One region of the Bacillus sp. Bwzl_19 genome, then DNA from elsewhere that is predicted to be linked to it. Evidence: riboswitches for the same ligand, from Rfam matches in the RefSeq annotation. Region 1 holds a riboswitch; each other region holds the start of a gene.

Evidence for each region. Region 1 has a riboswitch for thiamine pyrophosphate ahead of ACW5MY_RS08340 (acetylornithine deacetylase). Riboswitches for the same ligand answer to the same signal wherever they lie in the genome.
Region 2: it holds a riboswitch for thiamine pyrophosphate, as region 1 does, so the genes downstream of both, ACW5MY_RS07355 (ECF transporter S component) here and ACW5MY_RS08340 (acetylornithine deacetylase) in region 1, are expected to answer to the same signal.
Region 3: it holds a riboswitch for thiamine pyrophosphate, as region 1 does, so the genes downstream of both, thiC (phosphomethylpyrimidine synthase ThiC) here and ACW5MY_RS08340 (acetylornithine deacetylase) in region 1, are expected to answer to the same signal.

Annotation. Positions count from the first base shown of each region.
Region 1 is NZ_CM142729.1:1,572,453-1,580,740, reverse strand. Features, by position in the region: gene ileS (isoleucine--tRNA ligase) at 1-290, opposite strand, end outside; gene divIVA (septum site-determining protein DivIVA) at 631-1,125, opposite strand; gene ACW5MY_RS08370 (YlmH family RNA-binding protein) at 1,220-1,990, opposite strand; gene ACW5MY_RS08365 (YggT family protein) at 2,052-2,330, opposite strand; gene sepF (cell division protein SepF) at 2,337-2,795, opposite strand; gene ACW5MY_RS08355 (YggS family pyridoxal phosphate-dependent enzyme) at 2,792-3,484, opposite strand; gene pgeF (peptidoglycan editing factor PgeF) at 3,491-4,327, opposite strand; gene ACW5MY_RS08345 (YlmC/YmxH family sporulation protein) at 4,482-4,733, opposite strand; gene ACW5MY_RS08340 (acetylornithine deacetylase) at 4,794-6,074, opposite strand; TPP riboswitch at 6,147-6,252, opposite strand; gene ACW5MY_RS08335 (ABC transporter ATP-binding protein) at 6,258-7,055, opposite strand; gene sigG (RNA polymerase sporulation sigma factor SigG) at 7,183-7,965, opposite strand; gene sigE (RNA polymerase sporulation sigma factor SigE) at 8,106-8,288, opposite strand, start outside.
Region 2 is NZ_CM142729.1:1,377,154-1,383,662, forward strand. Features, by position in the region: gene ACW5MY_RS07335 (S8 family peptidase) at 1-457, opposite strand, end outside; gene ACW5MY_RS07340 (STAS domain-containing protein) at 678-1,511, shown strand; gene ACW5MY_RS07345 (energy-coupling factor transporter transmembrane component T family protein) at 1,557-2,318, opposite strand; gene ACW5MY_RS07350 (ABC transporter ATP-binding protein) at 2,293-3,930, opposite strand; gene ACW5MY_RS07355 (ECF transporter S component) at 3,917-4,516, opposite strand; TPP riboswitch at 4,698-4,811, opposite strand; gene ACW5MY_RS07360 (glycosyl hydrolase family 18 protein) at 4,972-6,234, shown strand; gene ACW5MY_RS07365 (transcriptional regulator SplA domain-containing protein) at 6,325-6,462, shown strand.
Region 3 is NZ_CM142729.1:882,701-890,988, reverse strand. Features, by position in the region: gene ACW5MY_RS04690 (ABC transporter substrate-binding protein) at 1-525, opposite strand, end outside; gene ACW5MY_RS04685 (FbpB family small basic protein) at 522-707, opposite strand; gene ACW5MY_RS04680 (FAD-binding oxidoreductase) at 962-2,317, shown strand; gene thiC (phosphomethylpyrimidine synthase ThiC) at 2,358-4,130, opposite strand; TPP riboswitch at 4,250-4,360, opposite strand; gene ACW5MY_RS04670 (Type 1 glutamine amidotransferase-like domain-containing protein) at 4,410-5,108, opposite strand; gene ACW5MY_RS04665 (Na+/H+ antiporter NhaC family protein) at 5,189-6,766, opposite strand; tRNA gene ACW5MY_RS04660 (tRNA-Leu) at 6,892-6,973, opposite strand; tRNA gene ACW5MY_RS04655 (tRNA-Leu) at 7,216-7,304, opposite strand; tRNA gene ACW5MY_RS04650 (tRNA-Cys) at 7,312-7,382, opposite strand; tRNA gene ACW5MY_RS04645 (tRNA-Gly) at 7,389-7,463, opposite strand; tRNA gene ACW5MY_RS04640 (tRNA-Gln) at 7,514-7,585, opposite strand; tRNA gene ACW5MY_RS04635 (tRNA-His) at 7,595-7,670, opposite strand; tRNA gene ACW5MY_RS04630 (tRNA-Trp) at 7,700-7,773, opposite strand; tRNA gene ACW5MY_RS04625 (tRNA-Tyr) at 7,784-7,868, opposite strand; tRNA gene ACW5MY_RS04620 (tRNA-Thr) at 7,880-7,952, opposite strand; tRNA gene ACW5MY_RS04615 (tRNA-Phe) at 7,956-8,031, opposite strand; tRNA gene ACW5MY_RS04610 (tRNA-Asp) at 8,044-8,120, opposite strand; tRNA gene ACW5MY_RS04605 (tRNA-Met) at 8,132-8,208, opposite strand; tRNA gene ACW5MY_RS04600 (tRNA-Val) at 8,216-8,288, opposite strand, start outside.

The DNA.
Region 1 (8,288 bases):
TGTGTATCCCAGCCAGGCACATACGGTGCGTTATAGCCGCTCATTGATTTATAGCGGACGATAAAATCTTTCAGGATTTTGTTCAGGGCATGGCCCATGTGGATGTCTCCGTTTGCATAAGGAGGTCCGTCATGCAGTACGAATTTCGGGCGGTCTTTCGTCCGTTCTTGAACAAGACGGTAAATGTCCTGCTCCTCCCAATCTTTTTGCATGTCCGGCTCACGGTTCGGAAGATTTCCGCGCATCGGAAAATCTGTTTTCGGCATTAACAGCGTATCTTTGTAATCCATTTTCATTCCTCCACAACATTTTTCAGAAAATAAAAAAAGCCCTCTCATCCCATAAGGGACGAGAAAGCTTATCTCGCGGTACCACCCTTTTAGAAAAAACGGTCAGCCGTCCTTTCCTCTCGAACATCGTAACGTGATGGAACGTCCTTTCCTACTGGCGGTTCAGAAAGGAAACTAAAGGGCTGATCTGCATGCTTCCGGCCATCCCGGGCTTTCACCTTCCCCGGTTCGCTTTATAGCCTGTTTTGAGTCATGCCGGTCCCTTTCAATCGTCTTTTCATCTGAATTTATGAACGTATTATATTCGAACGGGCCGGAGAATGTCAAGAAAATCAGAAAATTATTCTTTTTCCTCAAATACCGCGTCGACTTCGTATTCTAACAGATGATCCCAATCATCGTTTTTCAGCAGGTCGAGCTGCGCTTCAATCAGCATTTGGAAACGCGTTCTGAACACTTTAGACTGTTTCTTCAGCTCTTCAATTTCCATTGCGATTTTTCTTGATTTGGAAAGCGACTCATTGATAATGCGGTCGGCATTTTTTTCAGCTTCACGGACGATCAGCTTCGCTTCTTTCTGCGAGTTGCGCTTTACGTCTTCTGCCGCTTCCTGGGCTACGAGAATTGATTTATTCAGCGTTTCTTCAATATTGGCAAAGTGGCCGATTTTTTCGTCCAGCTCGTTCACTTTCGCCTCAAGCTCCGTTTTTTTACGGAGTGCAATTTCGTAATCTTTTCTGACCTGCATTAAAAATTCATTTACTTCATCTTCATCATATCCGCGAAAACCTTTTGTAAACGTTTTGTTATGGATATCATTCGGCGTTAATGGCATATTGCCACCTCCATTTTTACATTTCAGTACGGTTATCTAGTTCACATTATAAAACAAATACGGCACAGATGGAGAAAAAAACTGAAAAAACGACTTATTTTTGCCGTTCAAACGTAACTTTCCATTTGTCTTTTTTCGTTTTTCCGTCAACTTTTGTCAAACTGCATCGTCCGAAGCCCCGAATCGAAAGCATGTCCCCTTCAGCAACCTGATAGGAAGGATCCTCAACGGCTTTCCAATTCACCTTAACGAGCCCGTTTTTCACAAGCGCCTGCGCTTTCTGCCGGGATTGCCTGCTCATTAAAGCGCAGACGGCGTCAAGGCGTAATGAAGAAACCGTGTCTTCCCTTATTTCGACATCTGAAGCGGGAATGTGAAGTGCGGAAAGCTCGATTTTCTCAAGCTTTACCGGCGCTTTGCCCGCTTTGGTCAGCTGGGTGCCGACAAAATCGGCGATTTCACCTGAGACGATAAGCTGCACGGCTTCCTCTGAGAAAATCAGATCACCGTATTTCTGCCGCTTTAAGCCGATTCCCATTAATGACCCGAGAAGAGAGCGGTGGTCGATGCTGACGAATTTTTCAGCGTATTGAACTTCAAAAGCCCGGAGCTCAAAATCATCCTGTTCAGGTTCCATATATTCGGGGTATAAAATCGCGCGTTTGCGTTCAGCCCTGTCATAGCCTCCGAAAAACGCAAGGCCGCAGGCATCACCGATAACGGCTTTTACAATCACCTGTTCCCGGGGATCTAAGAAATCAGTCAGCTTCATCCGGTACTGGTCCTGGACAATCTGTTTCCATTCAAGCACCTGATCAATAAAAGGCCGCTCGTCTTGTCTGAAGTGCTGGTAAATATCGCTCATGTTCTTTCCTTTCTATGTAAAGAGGCTTGGCTGGTGCCAAGCCCGTATCAAACTGTCACATTCAAGTATACATTGCGATCATGCGGTACAGGCCCCAAAGTCCCGTCGTGGCAAATCGAAGCACGATAATCGCTACAATCGGGGATATATCCAGCATGGCAATGGGCGGAATGATCCTTCTGAACGGTTCTAGGTACGGTTCGCAAATCGCTGCGAGAAACCGTCCGACCGCCGTTTCTCTCGTACTCGGCACCCATGACATAAAGATATAGATAATCAGGGCAAACGAGTAGATGTAAATTAAATAACTCAGAACGGAAAAAATTTGATAAAGAATCATCCTGCTTTACCACCTCTGATGTTCGTCTTCATTTATGAGCTCCGAAATCGTGCCGGAAACATCGACATTATCAGGCGTGCACAGAAAAATATCCGAACCGATTCTTTGAATGTCGCCGCCGATAGCATAGACGGTTCCGCTTAAAAAGTCGACGATTCTTTTCGCCTGATCATGCTGGATGCGCTGAAGATTGACGACAACCGCCCGCCTGTTCTTTAAATGATCGGCGATTTCCTGCGCTTCCGCATATACACGAGGTTCACTCAACACCACTTTAGAGGATTTCTGAACACTTTGCAAGCTTACTACGTTCTGCTTCCCCGCCGGCTTCTGGGCGTAGGCAGGCTGTTTATCTTTCTGCTGTTCGTGTTCTTCCGGATGATCCTTCTCTGTTTCAATGTATTCGTACTCGTACTCCTCCTCATCCATTGAGAAAAAGTTTTTCAATTTATTTTTCATGCTCATTTGTTTACACCCCCCGTTTCATTTCCGACTAATGAAGAGCCGATTCGGATAAAAGTAGCGCCCTCTTCAACAGCGATTTCATAATCATTTGACATGCCCATTGAAAGTTCCCGGCACGGTGCGTTTGTCTGATTCAGCTGCTGCACCTGATCCCTCAGATCACGCAATTGCCGGAAGCAGGCTCTGATCGTTTCTGTATCGTCTGTCAGGGGAGCCATCGTCATCAGGCCCTCTACAGAAATGTTTCTAAAGTCAGAAAGCTCTCTGATAAAGGGGATGACCTCCTCTGTTTTCAAACCGTGCTTAGACGGCTCACGCGAAGTATTCACCTGCACAAAACAGCGAACCGCATGCGGCGCCCGTTTTTCAATCTCTTTTGCCAATGACAGTCTGTCTAAGGAATGAATATAAGATACACGGTCAACGACCGCCTTCACCTTTCTGGTCTGAAGACTGCCGATAAAGTGCCACTCCGGGCTGCCTTTGATGACATCCTGCTTGCGGATAAGCTCCGTATCCCGGTTTTCTCCCAGACTTGTAATACCAGCATCGACGGCCTCTTGAGCCCTTTCGGCTGATACGTATTTTGTAACCGCGATGACGGTTACATCTTCGGGGCTTCGGCCCGATCTGTTACATGCTTCGTTTATTCTTTCGTTTATATGTCGTAATTGATCAGCAACACGCAAGATAACTTATGCCTCCTTCATTCCGATAAAGGACATCATGCGTCCCGTTTTCCCTTTGTCGCGGCGGTGTGAAAAGAATAATTCATGCTCTCGTTCAGTGCATAAACCGCTGACTGAAATGTTTTCTTCCGGAATGCCGCAATGTATCAGAAGAAGGCGGTTTACCTCTTTTAAATCAAGCTGATACTGGCCTTTTTCCGTTTCACATATGGCGGATTCAGCCGAAAAAGGCAGCGCCCGGACTTCATTAATGACGCGGTCGTCGACGGTATAGCTTACTGCACTGATAGACGGACCGATGACAGCCTGAATATCTGTTAAGCGTGAGCCTTCTTCGTTTACCCAGCGTTCCGTCATGATGCGCCCGATTTGTCTGACCGTCCCCTTCCATCCGGCATGGGCAGCGCCGATAATGGAATTTACCGGGTCATAAAAATACAAGGGCACACAGTCTGCAAAACACAGGGCCAAAAAAAGATTCGTATCTTTCGTATAGAGCCCGTCCGTCCCGCGGAATGCGGAGGAATAGTCTCTCGCCCCTTTTCCTTTATCCCCGGCCGTCACGTGTCGGACGCGGTTTTCATGTGTCTGATCTGCGAATACCCAGGAATCCAGATCAGTACCGCATAAGGACGCTATGACTTCACGGTTTTTCACAACATCATGAGCTTCGTCCCGGACGTGCAATCCGGTATTTAATGACTCATACGGAGGATTGCTGACACCTCCGTTTTTGGTTGTGAATCCGGCGATGACCTTTGTGTTATGCTGATTCACATGATTCCAGTCTTCTATCATGAGTGCCGAGGGGGTGGTAAAACTAAACGGGTGATATGTATTCATGAGGATCCAACCTTTCGACAAACATTAAAAAAGCGTAATTTCCCACTCATTTTAACACAATTTCAAGCATACGTTTAGCGGCTGATTGAAAAATCGGATAAATAAATGTGCCGGAAACATTGAGATTTCCGGCATTTTACAAGTAAAGGGAGGATTACGCTCCCCCCTTTGGTTCGTTTACACGCACTAAGATGACATCTTCCCCAATTTTAACTATATTTCGCCAAGGAATGATCATTTCCTCTTCTTTTCCGAAAAAACCGAGAACTTTTCCGCTCCCGCCTAAAATAATCGCCTGAATTTTCCCCGTTGTCACGTTAATATCAATATCACCGATGCTGCCGAGTTTTTTTCCGTTCGACACGTTTACCACATCTTTTATTTGAAATTCAGATATGCTGATCATTCGTATCACGCCCTTCGCCCATTCTTTTTCCTATTATATGAACGGCCGGGCTGAACCTTGTCACATCGGGCAATCTTTTTTGCGGCTGCACCAGGTGAGGATAAAGCTCAGCATGACTTTCGTATAGTCTATAAGCTCATCAACGGACACTTCCTCGTTTACGGAGTGGGCGTTTTTTAAATCACCGGGCCCGTATATTACACTCGGAATCCCGGCATTATAAAGCCACCCTCCGTCAGTTACGGTTTGGGAAACATCAATGACCGGCTCCTGTTTTTTGACGGCTGAGTGTGAGGCCGCCAGGACAGAAACTGCCGGATGCTCCGGGTCGATTTCAAGCGCCGGGAACACCTCGCCTCTGTCTTCAATCATGGAAGAGCCGCCCCATTTGAACACCGGCCTGTTCTCCCTGAGCCACAGATCGCTGTCAGAGACACGATTTATATAGTCTTCGATTTCAGCGGCTGCTTGTTCGTGTGTTTCGTTCGGATAAAAGTGGACGGTAATCCATAATCTGCATTCATCGGCGACAAACGCTGCGTGCCTTCCCCCTTCAATGACGGCGGGGTTGATTGTATTGGTGCCGGGCGCAAAGCCGGGATAGCTTTTCGTTACCGCCCAGTGGCGCTCCAGCTCACCCAAGGCAGTGATGATTTTCGCCATTTTTTCGATTGCGCTCGCTCCGAATGCGCCACCGCCCGCATGAATCAGATTGCGCCTCATGCCGTCATGAAATGTTTTTTTGCTTTTCAATTCTATCCAGCCGGTGATTACACCGCCCTGCCCTTGAATATGCAGGCTGCTCGTATCGGCGACAACCGCAAAATCCGCGTAATAGCCGCGTTTGCAGCATTCCAGCGTCCCCGCCTCACCGACTTCTTCTCCGATCACAGACTGTACAATAAGGTCGCCCGCAAGCTTAATGCCCGCATCATGTATCAGCTGCAGAGCAAAAAGAACACACGCCAATCCCCCTTTCATATCAGCAGCGCCCCTTCCGATCAGCATGCCGTCTTTTACGAGCGGCTGAAACGGGTCAGTATCCCAGTCTTCACCCTGAACCTCGGCCACGTCAATGTGTCCGTTTAAAATCAGGCTTTGATGCCGGTTTGAATCCGTCCCTTTTAAAACGCCGACTACGTTCGGATCTTCCGGATACACATCCCACATATCGACCGAGCAGCCGGTTTCTTTTAAAAATCCGGCGACCCACTTCTGAGCTTCTGCCGTATTTCTTGCCGGCGGGGCCGGAGTCGGAAAGGCTATCAACCTTTCAGCAATATGTATTAAGTCGTCCCGCCGTTTTTCCGCCTGGTGCAGCAGCATGTCAAGCTGATTCATTGAAAATCTCTCCTTTGGCTGTATCAAAAAAACCGTTTCATCAAATGAAACGGGTAAAAAACGGATCTTCCTCCGCTTTTTTCACCGCTTCCCTCCGCCGGCATGATCCGGATCAGGTCCGTTAAGGGTTGAGACAAACGTCTCTCTCAGCTGCATGGCAGCACCCCCAGGGTGAACGTTATGTTATTTTACGGATGATGCCGCTTTTGCACGTGTTAAAAACGGGCGGCCGTTGTTCCATATGACATTGACAGGCATATCGAAAAACGCTGTAAGCCGCTCATCAGAAAGCATGTCTCTGATTTTCCCTGATGCGAACACCTCGCCTTGTTTTAAAAGCAGCGCCTGATCAAATACCGGCAGAATTTCTTCAGCATGATGGGTGACATAAAGGATGGACGGCGCATTTTCTTTTTCAGCGATAGACGTAATCGTGTCCAGCAGCTGCTCTCTTGCCATAAAATCCAGACCCGTCACGGGCTCGTCCAAAATCAGCAGTTCCGGATCAGCCATAAGCGCCCGCGCAATCAGCGCTCTTTGCCTTTCCCCCTGTGATAACGTCTCATACCTTCTGTCGGCGTAACTGATGGCGCCTAAATCCTTCAGAAGACCGATCGCTTTTTCCCTCACCTGTTCACTCGGGGTTTCGTACAGCCCGATTGAGGCGTACGCGCCGCTCAGGGCGATTTCAAAAGCGGAATCCGCGGCATATAATTTGTGCTGAAGTCCTGCTGAAACAAGGCCGATTTTCCTTCTGAGTCTGTCACCGAGCTCTGTTTTGCCGAAATGGTGGCCGAGCACCTGCATCTCTCCTGAAGTGGGGAAGTAATATGAGCATAACATATTCAGCAAAGCGGTTTTTCCGGCTCCGTTTAATCCGTACAGCACCCAATTTTCGTTTTTCTCAACGCGCCAGTTGATATCTTTCAAGATCCATTTGCCGTTTCTTTTTAATGATACATTGTCCAGATGTAAAATCATTGCGCTTTCCCCCGTTTATTTATTCAAATTTTCTTAAAACTTTTCATATTAGAATACATTACTTTTTTGCAGACGTAAACCGGCGCATGAAAAAAGCCTTTAACACAATGTTTAAAGGCTTTTTCCGTTATTGATGGATATTCTTATTCATTTGTTTAATGGCTGCCTTTTCAAGCCTTGAGACCTGAGCTTGGGATATGCCGATTTCTTCTGCGACTTCCATTTGGGTTTTCCCCTGGAAAAAGCGTTTTCGCAAAATCATTTTTTCCCGTTCGTTCAGTCGTCTCATGCCTTCTTTCAGAGCCAGCTCCTCAATCCATTGTGTATCCTTATTGCGCTCATCACTGATCTGGTCCATCACGTAGATCGGATCGCCGCCGTCATTATAAATCGGCTCAAACAGTGATACCGGATCTTGGATGGCGTCAAGGGCAAACACAATTTCTTCATGGGGCACTTCAAGAACTTTGGCGATTTCCTCTGCTGTCGGCTCCCTGCTTGTCTCACTGATTAACCGCTCTCTTACTTGAAGCGCTTTATATGCGATATCGCGAAGCGACCTCGAGACGCGGATCGGATTGTTATCCCGCAAATATCTGCGGATTTCTCCGATGATCATCGGTACAGCGTATGTTGAAAACTTAACATTATGGCTGAGGTCAAAATTATCAATGGATTTCATTAGTCCGATGCAGCCGACCTGAAATAAGTCATCAACATACTCTCCTCTGTTGTTAAACCTCTGAATGACGCTTAAGACAAGGCGCAGATTGCCGTTTACAAGCTTTTCCCTCGCTGAATCATCGCCCTCATCCTGCAATTGCTTAAACAGCTTTCTCATCTCTTCATTCTTGAGCACCGGTAATTTGGAGGTATCAACCCCGCAAATTTCGACTTTATTTCTTGACACGTTTTTCCCTCCCACTAGGAGCTGCTGTACAACGTTAAGTATCTCCTCGGGTGGGAAAAATATGCACCGGCTTTTTACAGAAATAAACATCCGCCTCCGACAATCCTTGCAGCAGTAAGGGCCGTCAGATGGAAAAAATTTTACACCATTTTGTTAAACTCTTTTCGCAGTCTTTTGATAATCCGCTTTTCGAGCCGTGAGATATAAGATTGTGAAATGCCCATCATGTCGGCTACATCTTTTTGGGTTTTTTCTTCTTCTCCGATAAGTCCGAAACGCAGTTCCATGATCTGCTTTTCTCTATCGTTTAATTGCTCAAGCGC
Region 2 (6,509 bases), 200 kb from region 1:
GCCCGCCGAGTGACATAGAAATGATATCAGCCTTTTGTTCAACAGCGTAGTTGATGCCGTTAATGATCCATTCGTATTTTCCGCTGCCGTTTTGACCGCCGAGAACTTTCACGATTAAAAGGCTCGCTTCCGGCGCAACTCCCGAAATTCCGCCGTTTGAATCATTGGCGGCAATCGTTCCGGAAACATGTGTCCCGTGTCCGTTGTAATCGGAAAACGCGTCTTCTTTGCCTCCGTCATCATCGGTGAAGTTTTTCCCGCCGATAATCCGGTCTTTCAAATCAGGATGATTAACGTCACAGCCTGTGTCAAGCACTGCGATTTTAATATCCTTGCCTTTAAACCCTTTTGCCCACAATTCTGGCGCCTTAATCACTTTAATACCCTCAGGAAGCTCGTTCACATCCATGATTTGCTCATCCGTGACATAAGGAATCAACCGCATTTCACCATTCATAAAAAAGCCCTCCTTTTTTATGCTTGCGAGTGGATTCAAGGGTGTTGCTACTATTTTATGGCAGAGCCTGCCGCGCGGAAAGAGTCATTTGAAGCATTTTCATAAAAAAGGCGCAATCTATCGCACTAAAAAATTTCAAATAAATGGATAGTTTAACAGCTTTCATTTTGATTCATCACCCGGTAACGCTATAATTGGAAAATGGGAAAGGAGAAGAGGTATGAAGATAAGTGAAGCATTATACGACTATTTTTCAGGACAGGTTGATCAAATTGCGGAAGATTGGATCGAAACGATGGAAGATTCGGATCCGAATTCAATTTATTCTTTGACAAATCCCGTCATCAGAGAAGAACTGAAGGAGCAGGATAAAGAATTTTATCGGCATATTAATAACATGTATATCATGCCGGAAAAAGAATTTTTAGAAGAGTTCGAGCAGTGGGTGATTGAGCTTGCGAAAGACCAGAAGCATCTGGATACTCCCGTCCAGTACGTTGTCCGTGAATTCATGAGAAACCGGAGGCTGTATATCAGTTATTATGACGCGTTTGCCGATGAACATGAATCCGCGTTTGCTGAGGGAGAAAGGAAGAGATGGGAGGATTTAATTGTCCAAGTATTTGATTTTACAATATACAAGTTTGTCGATCATGCCGAGCATAATTCAAAAATGCAGCTGAATGCGCAAAGAGAAATGATTTTAGAGTTAAGCTCGCCGGTTATTACACTGAGCAAACGGACGGCGCTTCTGCCGCTTGTCGGAGATATTGACACGGAGCGCGCCAAATTCATTCTGGAAAATACGCTGAGCACATGTGCGGATCGGCTGATTGAGCATCTGTTAATTGACTTGTCAGGCGTAGTCGTTGTCGATACGATGGTGGCGCACCAGATTTTTAAATTAATTGAGGCGCTGAATCTGATCGGCGTTACGTCCACTTTATCCGGAATCAGGCCGGAAATTGCCCAAACCGCCGTACAGCTCGGTATTAATTTCTCAGATATTACGATCAAATCCAACCTCGCTCAGGCTCTTAATTACCATCAGTAACATACATAACAAAACAGGCTGCCGAATCACTCCGGCGGCCTGTTTTTATAAAAACAACAGTGAAACGAGACAGCTCGCGCCGAATAACAGAAGCACGAGCAGGAAAAAGAACCAATCGGCGCGGCGCACAGTAACCGTTCTGTAAAATGTGCGGTTTCGGCTGCCCGTAAAGCCTTTAGACTCCATCGCGATCGCTGTTCGTTCCGCCTTTCTGATTGCGCCTGCCAAAAGCGGAATGGTGAAGCGTCTGAAGGCGGAGATCTTTCCTTTCAGCCCGGAATCAGACGCCGCGCCTCTGATTCTGTGCGCCTGCCGGATGATCAGGATTTCATCTTTCAGAAGAGGGAGAAACCGGAACCCGGCGATAACGCCGTAGGCAAGCTTCGGCGGGAGCTTACACTGCTGAATCAGACTGAGCATAAACAGAATCGGATCGGTTGTGAAAAGAAACATCATCGACAAAGCGGAAAAACATAAAATACGAAACGCGATAGAAATCCCGAGCGCCGCGTTGGCACTGTTGACGGCAATCGGCCCGAGCTTAAACAGCAGATTGCTTCCGGTTGTCGGGACGTTTCCGAATACGGCGGCGGTCCATAAAGAACCAAAGGCAAGAATGACAAACGGAATCGTAAACAGCAGCCATTTTTTCAGCGGCACGCTTCCCGCCAAGAGGACGCCTCCCGCAATGATGATATAAAACACAGCTGGGGTGTACGGATTATAAATAAACGACAGCATAACCACGCATAACAAAACAGCCGCCGCCTTAATGGACGGGTTAACAGCTTCCAGCCGCACGTTCATTTCTCCGCCTCCTGTCCTGTTTCATCCATTCATACCGCAGCGGCAAAGCTAAATGCGCCCGCTCCGCGGTTCCGATATGATCAGTAAACAAAGAATCGGGAGTTCCGCGGTATACCAGCTTCGTGCCGCAGAGCACAAGGATCGTGTCCGCATAATCTGAGACGAGCTCCATATCATGTGTCACCATCAAAACAGCCGTTCCTTCCTTTTGAATCTCCCGCAGCATCAGCATACACTCACGCGCCGTTTTTGCGTCCTGCCCGAAAGTCGGTTCATCAAGCAGCAAAACTTTCACATTGTGCATAAGCATCGTCGCGACGCTGAGCCTGCGTTTTTGTCCTTGGCTTAAAGAAAACGGATGCTGTGAGGCATGGCGTCTCAGGCCGAACCGGGTTAACAGCTGAAGAGCTTTCTCCTTTGCGGCATTGCCGTCTTCAAAGCCGAACAGCAGCTCGTTAATAACAGAATCTGTGACAAACTGGTGTTCAGGGTTTTGGAAAACATATCCCATCAGGCGCCGCAGCTCTTTTTCTGAATAGGAATCTATCGGTCTGCCGTCTATTTTGATGTCTCCGCTCACAGGACGGATGAGCTTGGCCGCGGCGGACAGGAGCGTGGACTTTCCTGTTCCGTTAGGGCCGGCAATCGCAGTAATTGACCCTTTTTTTACGGAAAAGCTCACATCCTGAAAAATGACATCCGTTCCTCTTTTGCATGACAGCCCGTGAACACTCAGTGCATCCTCTGCCGAAAGCGCGGCGGCCCGGGGGCAGGGAAGAGCCGGTACAGGTTTATGAAACAGGCTTTCTTTGCACAATGTAAAAGGAATGTTGACGTATTTCTGCAATGGGATTACCCGCGGAATCGGAATGCCGAGCCGCGTCAGCTCTTCAAGCTTTGTTTCAAAGACAGCGTCCGTCTCTCCTTCCATCACTATCTGACCGGTTTCGTCAAGGACAATCGTCCTGTCCATCCACGGAACCCAATGATCAAGCTGATGCTCGATTACGAGAAGGCCGAAGTTTCTTTTGGCTTGAAGTTCTTTGATCAGCCGCACAAATTCACGGACGGAATATGGATCAAGCTGTGCCGTCGGTTCGTCCAAAATAATGAGTTCCGGATCCATCGCAATGATACAGGCGAGCGCCACTTTTTGTTTTGAACCGCCTGACAGCGAGGCGATCGTTCGTGTTTTCAGATGAGTGATTTCTAATTTTTCCAAAACGTCATCAATGATGGTATCCATATCTTCTTTTGTATATTGCAAATTTTCCAGACCGAAGGCTATTTCATCTTCAACCGTCAGCATGCAAAACTGCTGATCGGGATCTTGAAACACTACGCCGATGGATGCAACGGCGGGTCCTGCCAAGTTTGAAAGCGGTGTTCCGTTTAAGGAAACGGTTCCCGTTTGAACCGCATCACAGGCTTCCGGGTACAGGCCGTTTAAACAAAGGGCGAGCGAGCTTTTGCCGCATCCGCTCGGTCCGAGCAATAAAGCCCGCTCTCCTTTGCGGAGCTGAAATGACACGTTTTGAAAAATCGGCTTCTCATCCTCATCATAAGAAAAGGTGAGACGGCGGGCTGATAGAAGGGGTTCAAATGCCTGCATCTTGGTTCACCTGTTTCTTTTTCTTCTTCAATTCTTTTCCGAGCGCCATGCCGTTCAGCACTCCCGTGTAAGCCAGCGCATCACTGATTGCTTTGCCGAGAAGGCCGGCAAGAAGCGCGCCTGAGACCAAACGGATGAGAAGCATGACGGTTAATAAACCCGGGTTCAAAACAGAGTATCCGGAAACGAACAAATCATAAATGAAGCTCGTTACAGAAGATCCCATACCGGATAAAAGAAGCACAGGCAGGGTATAAATCCGCCAGCGTGTCGCTAAAAAGACCGCTTCCGCCCCGATTCCCTGTGCGATGCCGATCAGAATCACCATCGGTCCTGACGGATTTCCGAGTAAGCATTCCACAAACGCGGCGATGATTTCAGAAACGAGCGCCGCACCCGGTTTTTGAATAATGTACGCGGCAATCACCGAGACGATAAACCAAATGCCGTAAATCGGTTCGTAGCTCATCCGGCCGAAAAACCCTGCCGCTATATTGCTTGCATGAGTTGATAATAAATAAATGACAGCGAATACAACACTGATGACGGACATGACGACAATTTCTCTCATTTTCCAATTTTTCATTCTGATCTCCTGCTTTCTTATCGGATAGTCCTATGTATGAAAGAGTTGATTTTGTTACAGGCGGTTCATATTCCGTTTCATAATGCGGTGTCCTCCCCCGTTTTTTAATGAAAAATAAAAAACTGCATATCCGAGGGAATATGCAGCAGCAGAACGAAAACGCATGGAAAAGAACCCGCGCTCCGGTCAATCTGCACTTCCCCACGCTGGTATTATCCAGATCGGGTTATAAGGGATCAAAACACGCTTGCCGCATGTTTTATCTCAGCCGATAACAGCACCCCTAGTGCGTTTCCTATACAGTTTTTTATGATGACATCATCATAGTTGATCATGTCTGATTTGTAAACAGCCTTTCTCGAAAAGAGAGTTTGGAATCGGAACGGATGATCATTCATAAAGATAAGAAGAGTGTATATCACGCCCTTTTGATCAAAAGGAAACGGAGGACATCTATGTTTGTTCATACAGTGCAGTCTGGCGACTCGCTATTTTCCATCAGCAGAAAGTACGGATATCCTGTTGACAGCATCAGAAGCGTCAACGGGCTTGAGGAAACGAATATCGTTCCGGGGCAGGCGCTTTTGATCCCTCTTAATGAATATACGGTTCAGCCGAATGATACGTATGCCGTTATCGCAAGTAAGGCCTATGTGTCGCAGATGCAGCTGATGCAGGAAAACCCGGATATTCAGCCGAACCGGCTGCGGCCGGGTATGAAAGTGAAGATTCCTGATATATCTAACTATCTGGCAGGAACCCTGCAATTTTATGTCATTCGGACACCTGAAGCGGACAGAGAGTTAATCAATGATTTTGCGCCCTATTCATCAGCGATTTCTTTGTTTGAATATCATTTTGGCCCGAACGGAGATATCATTAATGATTTAAACGACAGAACCGCGATAGAAACCACATGGCAAAACAGAGTGCGGCCGCTTGCCGTCATCACGAATCTGACAGAAGGAGGATTCAGCCCGGAATTAGCTCATCAAGTCCTGCAAAACCCGACGGCGAGAACGAACCTCGTCAACAATATCGTCTATTTGACTGTAAGAAAGGGATACGGCGGTGTAAATATTGATTTTGAACGGGTCAGAGAAGCCGACCGGGATCTTTTTACCGGATTTCTCCGGCAGTTAAAAACCAGGCTCTCGGAGCACCAGCTCGCGTTAACGATATCGGTTCCGGCGAAAACAAGTGAAGCAGTGCCGTGGCTGAGGGGATATGATTACGGCGGAATCGGAGCTGTCGTCGATTATATGTTTATTATGGCATACGATTGGCACCACGCCGGCAGTGAGCCGGGAGCCGTGGCGCCTTTGACAGAGGTCAGAGACACCATCAATTTTGCCATCAGCAGGGTACCGAGAAGAAAAGTGATTCTCGGTGTTCCGCTGTACGGGTATGATTGGGTGATTCCGTACCGCCCCGGAACAGTCGGATCCGCCATCTCCAATCAGCGCGCCATGGAAACATCCATGAAGCATCAATCAGTGATCCGTTATTCCCAGCAGGATCGTTCCCCTTATTTTCGGTATACTGATGAAAATGGGAGAACGCATGAAGTATGGTTTGAGGATGTGCGGAGCATGAGTGAAAAAATGGTTCTCGTGCGGCAGTACGGACTGCAGGCGATCGGTGCGTGGCAGTTAACGCTCGGCTTCAAACCGGGACCGTGGCTGCTGCGGAACTTTTTCACGATCCGAAAAATATAGCTGTATGTCCGCTTCACCTGGTGATTTTTTCTTTTCTATGATAACGGATCTTCTTTTGGACAATCTAAAGTTGAAAAGGAGGTCTGTCCCATGAAGAAAAGGGAAGAGCAGTATATCAACGAGGCTGAGTATGTACCGCACCCGACAAAAGAAGGGGAATACGCGCTCATGCTGCATGAATCATATCATTTCCTTTCAGAAGAAGATGAAAGCGATCTGCCGGAATAAGGGCTTTATGCCTTTATTCCATTTATTTTATAGGCATATGCTGAAAT
Region 3 (8,288 bases), 690 kb from region 1:
ATAAGCCGTGGTGATATCTTCATAGCCCGCGTATGCGGGATCATGCAGCAATGTTAAAGTGAATGCGACATCCTTTGCGGTCAGCGGCGAACCGTCGCTGAAAACGAGATTTTTTCTTAGACGGAACGTGTAGGTAAGCTGATCTTTGGAAATCTTCCAGCTTTCCGCAAGAGCCGGTGCGGGCTTCCCCGTTTTATCCAGTTTGACTAACGGTTCAAAAATAGGATCTGTCGCATTTCCGTCCCAGCCGTTTTCATAAAAGTACGGCAGAAATACCCCGCCCGGCGCGGATATCCCCGCAACAAAAGTGTCGGTTCTGGCTTTCGATTTTGCGGGAAGCGCCTCAGGATGAGAAGCTTTGAATTCTTTTGTTTTGACATGGGCGATACGTGTTTCTTCCTTTTTATCCATTGCAGAAGATGCTTCTTCTCCGGCACTTCCTAACGCGCACCCTGATAACATGAAGGCTACAGACGACGCGAGTAAGATGCCCGTTGTTTTTATCTTCAATGTGTTCCTCTTCATTTTGATCGGACCCCCGCATGCTTTTCATCTATCTTTATATAAATCTGCTCCATCTGTTCTTGATTCCTCATAATCTCCCGTTTGTTTTTCTCTACAAGCAGTTCGAAATTCAATGTGTGTTTTCTGTACTTTTTTCGCTTTTTACTCTTTTTGCGCACTTGTGTTGCCTTTTGTAACGCCACTTTTCATCCCTCCGCTTTTCATTCAATGGCTTTTACGCAAAAAAGGCCCTTATCTGTTTACAAGATAAGGGCCTTCGGTGATCCGATCAGCCATAGTTTGGAAATATGTAATGATTATGTTAATTCATACAATCCCTACCTGTCAACTATAATTTTAAATAACGTTTCCTCCCGGGGGTTTTCCTCATACACTCTCTTATTTTTCCGCATATGTTAGAAAAAATAGCAGATTACGAGTGAAAGAGAGTGAGAGTATGGAAAAGACAACATTGACCGGGCGCATCGTCAGAAGGGATGATCCGGACTATAACGAAGCAAGAACCAATATCAACTTAAGCCTGCAGCGATATCCAGACATCATTGTGTTTTGCCAAAACAAACATGATGCCGTCAATGCGCTGAAATGGGCGCGTGAGAATAACGTACCTTTCCGGATCAGAGGCGGAAGACACAGCTACGAGAATTTTTCCCTGTTAAATAACGGGCTTGTCATTGATCTCAGTGAAATGAAGAAAATAAGGGTAGATAAGGATAAGCGGCTGGTCTCGATTGAAGCGGGTGCCGAATTGGGAGATGTGTACCGGACACTCTGGCGGTACGGCTTGACTCTTCCCGCGGGAACCATCGCAAATGTGGGAATCACGGGGCTGACGCTTGGGGGAGGAATCGGATATTTAACAAGGTCTGCCGGCCTTACTTGCGATCGTCTCCTCCAGCTCGAGATGATCATAGCAGACGAAAAAGAGGGTGCCGAATTGATCACAGTCAACCGCGCAAAGCACTCTGATTTATTTTGGGCGTCTCAGGGCGGAGGCGGAGGCAACTTCGGCATTGTCACATCCATGATGTTTAAAGCCGTGCCGATTTCGTACGTGACTGTTTTTTCTGTCACTTGGGGCTGGGATGATTTCGATGGAGTATTTAATACGTGGCAGAACTGGGCTCTTTTTACAGATAACCGCCTTACTTCATCAATTCAGTTTTGGCCTAAGGAAGTCAACCGCATAGAAGCGCTCGGCCAATTTATCGGGACAAAAGATGAGCTGAAAGAACTGCTGGCTCCGTTAATGAAAGCGGGAAACCCGACAAGCGGCATGGTCAAGACAGTTCCGTTTATTAGAGCGGCAGCCTTTTTTAACAGCCCGGGAGGCAATGAGCCGCAAAAGATGAAGCGGTCAGGATCCTTTATTGAAAAACCATTGTCAACACGCGCAATTTCCGCTTTAAAATACTACTTGCAGCACGCTCCGAATAAAAACGCCAGTGTCTGGCAGCAATCTCTCGGCGGGGCGGCCGCACGGATCGCTCCGGATCAAACGGCATTCTACTATCGCAATGCAATCATTGCTCAGGAATATATAACAAACTGGACGTCTCCTGAAGAGGAAAGACAAAACGTCCGCTGGATCGAAGGGCTGAGAACGTCTCTTTCAAGAGAAACGATGGGGGATTACGTGAATTGGCCTGATATAGACATCAGAAACTGGCTGCGAACATATTACGGAAGAAATGTTGACCGCCTCCGTCAAGTCAAAACGGAGTATGACCCGGAAAACGTATTCCGCTTTGAGCAGAGCATTCCGCCGCTTCGCCGGTCACCGTTTTTCTAAAAAGATGAAGATGGACACACTCCATCTTCATCTTTTCTTTTTATTGATATAAACGGCTTCCCTTTTCTGCAAACTCTTTTGCTTTTTTCTTCAATCCTTCATTGACGGCCTCGTCTTCAGTCAGACCGTTTTCTTTCGCATAATCGCGAATATCCTGAGAAATTCTCATGCTGCAGAACTTCGGACCGCACATCGAACAGAAATGAGCCGTTTTTGCGCCTTCAGCCGGCAGCGTTTCATCATGATATTCCATTGCTCTTTCAGGATCAAGCGACAAATGAAATTGATCGCGCCACCGGAATTCAAACCGCGCCTTAGACAGAGCGTCATCACGGATCTGAGCACCCGGATGCCCTTTGGCAAGGTCTGCGGCATGTGCCGCAATTTTATACGTAATGACTCCCTCTCTTACATCATCACGATTCGGCAGTCCCAAATGCTCCTTCGGCGTGACATAACAAAGCATCGCCGTCCCGTACCAGCCGATCATCGCCGCGCCGATCGCAGAAGTTATGTGGTCATAACCCGGAGCAATATCAGTCGTTAATGGCCCGAGCGTGTAAAAAGGTGCCTCTTTACAAATTTCCAGCTGCTTGTCCATGTTTTCCTTAATTTTATGCAACGGCACATGGCCCGGTCCTTCAATCATCACTTGCACATCATGCGTCCATGCGATTTCCGTCAATTCTCCGAGAGTCTCCAATTCAGCAAATTGCGCTTCATCATTGGCATCCGCAATCGAACCGGGACGCAGCCCGTCACCAAGAGAAAAAGCAATATCATATGTCTTCATGATTTCACAGATTTCTTCAAAATGCGTGTACAGAAAGCTTTCCTGATGATGAGCAAGGCACCATTGCGCCATAATCGCCCCGCCGCGGGAGACGATCCCCGTCGTGCGTTTGGCCGTTAACGGGACGTAACGAAGCAATACGCCGGCATGGATGGTGAAATAATCCACGCCCTGCTCCGCCTGCTCAATCAGTGTGTCACGATAAATTTCCCACGTTAAATCCTCGGCAGCGCCATTTACTTTTTCAAGCGCCTGATAAATCGGCACCGTCCCCACAGGCACGGGGGAATTGCGGATGATCCATTCACGTGTCGTATGAATGTCTTTTCCCGTCGATAAGTCCATCATCGTATCGGCGCCCCAGCGAATCGCCCACGTCATTTTTTCGACTTCTTCTTCGATAGAAGATGTAACAGCCGAGTTGCCGATATTTGCATTGATTTTCACATGAAAATTCCGGCCGATAATCATCGGCTCGCTTTCCGGATGGTTGACGTTAGAAGGAATAATCGCCCGGCCGCTCGCCACCTCTTCCCTGACAAATTCGGGAGAAACATGCTCGCGTATTGCGATAAACTCCATTTCCGGCGTAATAATGCCCTTTCTCGCATAATGTAATTGTGTTATGTTTTTCCCTGCCTTGGCCCGCCGCGGCTTCCGCTGTAAACCGGGGTATTCGGCAGTATGATCTTCTTTTTTATAGCCGTTATCCTCAGGCTTCACAGTCCTTCCGGCATATTCCTCTGTATCGCCGCGCCCGGTTATCCACTCTGTGCGGAGCGGCCTCAGGCCTTCATGAATATGAATCTGTACATCCGGGTCTGTATACGGTCCGCTCGTATCATAAACACGGACCGGCGGATTCTCCTCTTCACCGAACGCCCCCGTTGTTGCACTGAGGCTGATTTCACGCATCGGCACTCGTATGTCAGGCGAAGAACCCTTAACATAAACCTTTTTACTGCCTGAAAAACTCGACATAATAGAAATGTTCGCTTGCTGTACTGATTGATTTTGCATACAAATCTCTCCTTTATCATTTGAATAACAGAACCAAGCTCAGCACCAGCACAAAAAACCGGGTTCTCTATAGAACCCGGTTTTGCAGTCAGAAAGAAACTATTATTGTTTCATCAACAATAATAAAACCTTTACTTCCCCACGCTGGTACGAACCAGATCAGGTCCAAAGGGTTAAGAAGCCGCCGCTTCTCTCTCAGCCCGCTCAGACGGGCACCCCCAGTAACTATGAATTTCGGTTTCATCGTAACATAAGTTGCATACAAAAAAAAGTATATTATTAAAATTCAGATAACGAAACGGTCTTAAGCTCTGTTTCCCTAACGCCTTCTTCGGTATCAAAAACCCGATACCCCTTTGCCGTTTTCCAGGAAGAGACAGCTTGGAACAGCTGACCGTCTTTATAATGCAGCGCAGCGCCGTCATCAGCGGCATAGCCCTCCCGGAGTTTCTTTTCTGAAATCAGACGGTGATACGCCGGTCTGCGCTCCGCCTCTCCGTTATAGTGAGGACAAAAGCTGCCCGGCAAAAACCCTAAAGCCCGCAGCTCTCTCAAATCTCCCGCTGAATCCGTCACACCTTCTTCAAACCAGCAAATCGCCCCGGCGCTGAGACCTGCCAAGATGATGCCGCTTTCCCAAGCCTCACGAAGAATAAGGTCAAGCCCCCACTCTTTCCATAAGACAAGCATATTACGGGTATTGCCGCCGCCGACATATATAATATCCTTCTTCATGAGAAAAGATCTGAGGTCAGAACGAGGCGGTTTAAACAGCGACAAGTGATCCGGCTCACACTCCAGCTTATGAAAGGCCTGATAAAACCTGGCGATATAATTCTCCGAATCTCCGCTTGCCGTCGGCAAAAAACAAACTCTCGGCTCTGATCTCACCGACTGCTCCAAAATATATTGATCCAGCACAAGATGATCCGGCTCCATGGAAAACCCCCCGCCGCCCAATGCAATAATCTGCTTCATCGTCCTCACCTCTTTTTTCTCAAGTATAACTTAAAAAGGCGTTATCCCATTCCGGATGCCGCCTTCAAATTATTTCTTTGTTATCTGAAAAATGAAAAGACACCGTATAAAACAACGGAGATCCCTGCAGCGATAAGCGCCGGAACAAGCTTCGAACGGGCATACTTCACAACATCGATCCCCAAAACCGTACAGGTTGTCACCGTATTATCACTGAGAGGGGAAGCAAACGCTCCAAATGTTCCGCTGGCAAAAACGGCCCCAATCGCTAATAATAAGCTGGTATGCGACTGAACCGCCAGCGTCACGCCGAGCGGCATTAAAAGCCCCCAAGTCCCCCAGGATGATCCGATAAAATAGGATATAACCGCTCCAAGTATGAAAAGAGATGGCGCAATAAACATATGTGGGATCCATGACGTTAAATGAGAAGTAACATATTTCGAAAAACCCAGATCCTCAGATACTGCTGTTACGGCCCAAATCAGCGATAACATAATTATAACGTTTACCAATTCGTTTCCGCCCTTAATAAAATGCGTCACAAGCTCGCTTGCGTGAAAACGCTGAAACATAAAAAGAGCAAATGCTGCAATAACCGCTGCCAATAAAGCGGTTAACATGACGCCAAGCATATCGCTTTTGATAAAAGCATTCAAAAACCCTTGTGCTTTTGAATGGCCGTCCCACCAGCTGAGAAACAGTGTTAACAGTAAAAACAGCCCGATTGGAATGATTAAATTCCACGGCCGAATCGGTGTTTCCTTAATATAAGCACGGTGCGCCGAATCTAACTCCTCCTGCTGGTCAGCATGTACATCCCCGCTCTTTTCGAACATCCCCGTATGTCCTCCGTGAATATCCGGGATCGTCCCTGTTTCCATGTTAAATGAGCCGGAGCCTTTTGAAAGCAATACACCGCTGTTCTGCGGAATCGGTTCCGTATGTTTACTATGTTCCCGAGAAGGAATTTGTCTGTTCCGTTCTGTTTTTTCCAAGCTTTCATCCTCTTTTTGTTTCTTAAAAAAGCAGTAATAAATACCGACTAAAATAATCACAATGGAGAAAAAATTGAAGGGAATACTTTTCACATAGACCGTGTAAGCCGGCTGATCTATCCCTGACGTTTTGAGGGCCTGTCCGATAATGGAAACCATGTACCCGACAAATGCCGTTGCTACCGGAATCAAGGCAATGACCGGGTTTGCCGTAAACTCAATAGCATACGCAATTTTCTGTTTTGACAGGTCCAGACGCTTGCTTATCGCTTTCATGATCGGCGCAATTGTAACGATGCGAAAGTCCGGTTCGCTGAATGTGCCAAATGTCGACAGCCATGCAAGCAGCATCGCGCCTTTTTTGGTTTTAACCTTTTTACTGATCAAATGGACGAACCCTTTTATCCCGCCGGTTAACTTTATAATCCCCACAAGGCCGGCAAATGAATATAGAAAAACAATGATTCTAATATTATTGATTACGACAATGTTGCTGATCAAATAATGAACCATATGCTCAATCCCGCCAAGCAAGCTCGGATGTAAAAGATAACTTCCGACCAGTAAACCGACAAACAGACCGGACTGTACTTGCTTTGTAATGATTGAAATAGGAATGACCAGAATAAATGGGATAAGGCAAGCCCAAGTACCTTCCATAAAAAACACCTCTTTCAAAGAACTTTTTGTTAGTATCTTTGAAAAATACGGATTTATACAATCCGCAGGTGTATCATGTTTTTATACAACAAAAAAGGCTTCTACATTATGTAGAAGCCTTTGTATACCGGTGGCCGGGGTCGAACCGGCACTCCAGAAGGAACACGATTTTGAGTCGTGCGCGTCTGCCAATTCCGCCACACCGGCATGTAATGTCGTGTTCAACCGACGTATATAAATATAACATGCATTTTATAAAGTGTCAACGGTTTTAGTAAAGTTTTTTTGATGGTAATGCTGTATACACACGAAATAAGGAGATACCTATATTTATAGTCTTTACGTTTTTATTATAAAAAAAGTGATCTGCAATATGCAAATCACTCTCATATGTGTTTTATAATGTGAAGTTTGATGACCAATTTAACATGATTCGTCCAAAGTTAAATTGGTGCCGAGGGCCGGACTTGAACCGGCACGGTAGTCACCTACCGCAGGATTTTAAGTCCTGTGTGTCTGCCAATTCCACCACCCCGGCAAAAGAAAGGCGACACCCGGATTCGAACCGGGGATAAAGGTTTTGCAGACCTCTGCCTTACCACTTGGCTATGCCGCCGTAATTTGGAGCGGAAGACGGGATTCGAACCCGCGACCCCCACCTTGGCAAGGTGATGTTCTACCACTGAACTACTTCCGCAGTATACACAAGAACTCAATACATCTTATGCAGTTATTTAAAAAATGCAACTGGGCTAGCTGGATTCGAACCAACGCATGACGGAGTCAAAGTCCGTTGCCTTACCGCTTGGCTATAGCCCAATGATAATATGGGGCGATTGATGGGAATCGAACCCACGAGTGCCAGAGCCACAATCTGGTGCGTTAACCACTTCGCCACAACCGCCATAATCTGAAGATGAGTAAAAAATATAGTGGCAGGGGCAGTAGGAATCGAACCCACACCGGAGGTTTTGGAGACCTCTGTTCTACCGTTAAACTATGCCCCTATTGATAAGATGGTGGAGGGGGGCAGATTCGAACTGCCGAACCCTGAGGGAGCGGATTTACAGTCCGCCGCGTTTAGCCACTTCGCTACCCCTCCATCATTTAGAGTGCCGGCCAGAGGACTTGAACCCCCAACCTACTGATTACAAGTCAGTTGCTCTACCAATTGAGCTAGACCGGCAAATGGTGGCTCGGGACGGAATCGAACCGCCGACACACGGATTTTCAGTCCGTTGCTCTACCAACTGAGCTACCGAGCCTTTTTTTATAAATGGCGGTCCGGACGGGACTCGAACCCGCGACCTCCTGCGTGACAGGCAGGCATTCTAACCAACTGAACTACCGGACCATTTTTATTTTTGGTTGCGGGGGCAGGATTTGAACCTGCGACCTTCGGGTTATGAGCCCGACGAGCTACCGAACTGCTCCACCCCGCGATGATAATGGTGGAGGATGACGGGCTCGAACCGCCGACCCTCTGCTTGTAAGGCAGATGCTCTCCCAGCTGAGCTAATCC